DNA from 2 places in the Lawsonibacter sp. OA9 genome. Region 1 is predicted to be linked to the other one. Evidence: riboswitches for the same ligand, from Rfam matches in the RefSeq annotation. Region 1 holds a riboswitch; the other holds the start of a gene.

Region 1 (2,390 bases):
ACTCACCAGTGGTGCCGCAGACACACACCGCATCCACGCCGGCGGCGATCTGGTCGTCGATCAGCTTTCCGAAGGCGTCGTAGTTGATGCTGCCGTTTTGGTCAAAGGGAGTGACCAGCGCGGGACAGGAACCGGTAAAAACAGGACTTCTCATAAACAATACACCCTTTCTTCAAATGCGGGAAGTAAGGAGGGTGACCTCCTGGCTCACCTATGATCGATATAGCCCTCGGCGCACAGCAGCTCGGCCAACAGGACAGCGCCGCCTGCAGCACCCCGCAGGGTATTGTGGGACAGGCCCACGAACTTATAGTCATACTGTGTGTCCTCACGGAGCCGCCCCATGGAAACCGCCATTCCGCCTTCCAGCTCACGGTCCAGCTTGGCCTGGGGACGGTCTGGCTCCTCGAAGTAATGGATAAACTGCTTGGGCGCGGAGGGAAGCTCCAGCTCCTGGGCTCTGCCCTTGAAATTGGCCCAGTCTAACTTGATCTGCTCGATGGAGGGCTTTTCACCGGAAAACTTGATAAATACGGCGGCGGTGTGTCCGTCGGATACTGGGACGCGCAGACACTGGGCGGTGATGGAGGGGCCATCCGCCTTGACAAATTTATCGTTCTCGATGCGTCCCCAGATCTTCAACGGCTCCTGCTCGCTCTTTTCCTCCTCGCCACCGATATAAGGGATCAGGTTATCGACCATTTCGGGCCAACGCTCAAAGGTCTTGCCGGCGCCAGAGATGGCCTGATAGGTACAGACCAGGACCTTTTCCACACCGTACTTCAGCAGGGGGGTGATGGCGGGAGCATAAGACTGGATAGAGCAGTTGGACTTGACGGCGATAAAGCCGCGTTTGGTGCCTAGGCGGCGGCGCTGTGCGGGGATGATCTCAATATGCTGAGGATTCATCTCGGGGACCACCATTGGCACGTCATCGGTCCAACGGTGGGCGGAGTTGTTGGAGACCACGGGACACTCGGCTTTGGCGTACCGCTCCTCCAAAGCGCGGATTTCATCCTTCTTCATATCAACAGCACAGAATACGAAGTCCACCAGACCGGCGATCTTCTCCACGTCGGCCTGAGCATCCATGACAACCAAGCCCTTGGCCTCTTCAGGAATGGGTTTCTCCATGGCCCAACGTCCGGAGACAGCCTGCTCATAGGTCTTTCCAGCAGAACGGGGGCTGGCTGCGATGACTGTAAGCTGGAACCAGGGATGACCCTCCATCAGTGTGATGAAACGCTGACCAACCATACCGGTTCCGCCAATGATACCTACTTTATACTTTTCCATGTAAAGCAACCTCCAAATCTCTCTTATATAAGGGTATGACAAAGTCTGAACATAGATGAGTCGACCAGGGAAAAGAAAAAAATAAATCAGCGGCTTTTCAAGCGGCTGATTTTGTACTATAATGTCGACTAAGAGCAAATTGCTCGACCGGCAAAATATTCACAAAAGCAGACAGCTCTCCATCAGCCTGACCCTGATGACAGTCGGCTGGCTGTTAACCAGACGACCAGAGCAAACTCTTGACCGGAAGAGCAGCTCTTCGGCGGCGTCCCCTTTGAACATGGATCAGCGGGAACCGGCTCCCTGGCCATGTCTACTGATGTAGCCGCACCTCTATCTTGCAGAATTTGACCCTATCCTATCACGTTTGAAGGTCGGTGTCAATAGTACAAAACCGCAGAAGTGGAGAAATGGAGCAGACCATGAGGAGAAATTGGATGCGGCTTGCCGCCGCTGTACTTGCAATAACCCTGGCAGTCCCCACCGGATGGGCCGTAAGAACCAACAGTGACGGTGAGGTTATGATCCGTGTAGGGCTGGCATCCTCGTACCAGTACGTAGAAACGGGAGAGCTGGAGGCCGCTCACCTCCAAAATAATACAGGGTATGGCGCCGGTTTCCGCTTCGGCTACTACGACGGGAATATGGATTTCGTTGAGCTGGGACGGACGGAGAAGGACATTGACCAGGTGGCGGTGCTTAAGACACAAAACCTCTACTATGGACGGGACGCCTCGTTGGGCAAGACTACCTACTCCTCCTCCATTACCAGCAATATCGCGGTGGGCTGCTATCATATTTTGATCGATAGCGGGTATGGAGACTACGAGGACGCACGGCGGGACGCGGAAGACTATGAGGATGGCTTCGTGGCCTGGATAGATGGAGAATACCAGGTTCGGGTGGGAGCCTATCTCTCAAAGGGCGAGGCGCTGGACGCAATCGATACCTTAGGGGAGGGGACCGTTGTAGGGACTACTTCCTACGGAATGAGTATTGTGGAAACAGGGACGGATCATATCCTGTTTCAATTTGACCAGGGAACAGGTGGTATCCTGGCGATCCTGCCAGACGTGACCGGAGCAGAGGATGTC
Region 2 (2,390 bases), 620 kb from region 1:
GGATGGCGGAGGCGCGTGCGGTCTGGCCCTGCCGCCCACCTTCCTGTCCAGTTTACCCCAAAGCTGAGAAAACAGTCAACCCATCTGTTCCAGCAGTGAGCGAATGGTGGCGGCATGGAGGACCCCGTCTTGGGCAAGTTCCTGGTATAATTCCTTGAGACAGGCATCCGAGGTGGTCTCAGCGGCCTGCTGATTGGCCCGCTCCCATCGCTGCTCCCAGACGAACTGATCCCGTAGGGCCAGGGGGAGAGAGGCGTTAATGACCACAGAGGGAGTCGGTGGGTGGTAACGCTGACCGGTGATGAGAAAGTAGGCGGCAGAGAGCTGGCGCAGGGCCCGCCGGTGGTCGGCAGCCAGACAGCTCAGTGACCTGGAGCAGCTTCCGCCCCTGCGGACCAGGGCCTGGGCAATGAAGACCCCTTCTTTGGCCAGGTCCATGAGAGAGGCGAGCGTCTGTTCCTCCCCCTGGGACTGGCTGCCGAGGCAGAAGGGGGGTTCCTCCTCCGCTTTGCTGCGGGACGGGGGAGGGGGCGTAGGAGAAGCGGCGGGCTGTACCGGGGTCTCGGCTGGGACCGGCGCGGCCTCGCACTGGTCTTGGGGGGCGGTTTCGGCGGGGGCGATCTCATCTACTTCCGCCCGCCCTATGGCGATGGGGCTCTGCGCTTGATCGGGCATCACACGGCGCCATACCCGGTCAAACGCCTCCTGGTCCACGCCCTGGGGAGTCAGGGCGGCAGGGTTCGAGTTTTTTTCCATGGCGATTCCTCCTTGGGTATGAGTTCTTACCAATCTATGCGTTTGGGGGAAAATCGGTGAAATTTTTCCCGTCAGCCTTGCCCCACAGATGTTTTTGTGATACACTGTCCCCTGACAACGAGCAAAGGAGCGGTTCCATGACTGACCAGGAGAGGACCGATTTTATATTCCGCACAGTCAATACGCCGCACCAGTTTTCCTATGAGAACGGCATCACCGTGACCCATGTGGAGCCCGGTTATGCCAAGGGGGAGCTGGTGGTGGGACCTAACAGCATCAATCCCCATAAGAATGTCCACGGAGGGGCAATGGCCACCCTGGCCGATACGGTGGGGGGATGCTGCGCCTGTTCCAAGGGCGGCGTCTGCGTCACCGCGGGAAGCACTATGGAATTTTTGCGCCCCGCCTCTGGAAAAAAGATATTCTGTGTAGCCACGCCCAAGAAGATGGGCCGCACCCTGTCTGTGATCCAGGTGGTGCTCACCAACGACCAGGATGTAGTGGTGGCCACCGGCACTTTCACCTTTTTTATGATGGATTGATAGAAAATTGAAAAAGAAGGGGCTTTTTTTCGAAAGAGGCTTGACAATAGTGAAGGGCCGTGGTAGGATACTTGCAATTCCAAATGAATAGTGGATAGAGGCGCGGTACTCATGCGTACTGTGGGACAGGGCCAGGCAGCCGTCCCCAGGAGAGGGTGTACCGCCGAAGGCTGGCTTCTCTGCCTGGAGAGGCGAACCTGGGCCGCAGGAGAATATCCTGCGGACTGTCACGAACAAGTGGAGCGCTATCCGAAGGTCCCTGGGGTCCGCCTGGGGACGTCCGGCTTTGCCATGGGCGCTTGACGTGCCTGTGGCTTTTTTGTTTGCGCGGGGGGCTGCGGCCCCGGAGAGAGAATCATGTGGAGGGAAAAGAAATGAGAACGAGAAGATCCTGGCCTGTGCGCCTGATCATCATGGTGATGATGGTGCTGGCCCTGGCCACCACCAGCTTTGCCGTGCTGGCGGACGACCCCACCGAGATATCGGGCACCAAGATGATCGAGTGTCCCGACTGCGGCCTTACGGGCGGGTGTTCCGTATGCCTGGGCACTGACGCTGAATGTGAGGCCTGCGGCGGCACCTTTGTGTGTCCCACCTGTGGGGGTGAGGGGTATATCCAGTCCCCCAGCAGCTCCTACAACACCGCCCTGTCCCTGCTGCCCCCGGTCATCGCCATCGCCCTGGCCCTGATTACCAAGGAGGTGTACTCCTCCCTGTTCATTGGAATCCTGGTGGGCGGCCTGCTGTACTCCAATTTCTCCTTTGAGGGGACGCTGAATCACGTGTTCAGCGGCGGTATCGTGGCCTCCCTGTCAGACAGCTACAATGTGGGCATTCTCATCTTCCTGGTCATTCTGGGCACTATGGTGTGTCTCATGAATAAGGCAGGCGGTTCGGCCGCCTTCGGCCGGTGGGCCAAGAAGAACATCAAGTCCCGGGTCGGTGCCCAACTGGCATCCATCCTGTTGGGCTGCCTGATCTTCATTGACGACTACTTCAACTGCTTAACCGTGGGCAGCGTCATGCGGCCCATCACCGACAAGCACAACGTGTCCCGGGCCAAGCTGGCCTATATCATCGATGCCACCGCCG

Evidence for each region. Region 1 has a riboswitch for lysine ahead of asd (aspartate-semialdehyde dehydrogenase). Riboswitches for the same ligand answer to the same signal wherever they lie in the genome.
Region 2: linked by a shared signal. The riboswitch ahead of MCG44_RS11365 (Na+/H+ antiporter NhaC family protein) and the one ahead of asd (aspartate-semialdehyde dehydrogenase) in region 1 are both predicted to bind lysine.

What each region holds. Positions count from the first base shown of each region.
Region 1 is NZ_JAKNTI010000022.1:1,479,450-1,481,839, reverse strand. Features, by position in the region: gene dapA (4-hydroxy-tetrahydrodipicolinate synthase) at 1-154, opposite strand, end outside; gene asd (aspartate-semialdehyde dehydrogenase) at 208-1,296, opposite strand; lysine riboswitch at 1,461-1,640, opposite strand; gene MCG44_RS08295 (SpoIID/LytB domain-containing protein) at 1,707-2,390, shown strand, end outside.
Region 2 is NZ_JAKNTI010000022.1:2,097,983-2,100,372, reverse strand. Features, by position in the region: gene MCG44_RS11375 (rubrerythrin) at 76-756, opposite strand; gene MCG44_RS11370 (PaaI family thioesterase) at 894-1,298, shown strand; lysine riboswitch at 1,386-1,554, shown strand; gene MCG44_RS11365 (Na+/H+ antiporter NhaC family protein) at 1,673-2,390, shown strand, end outside.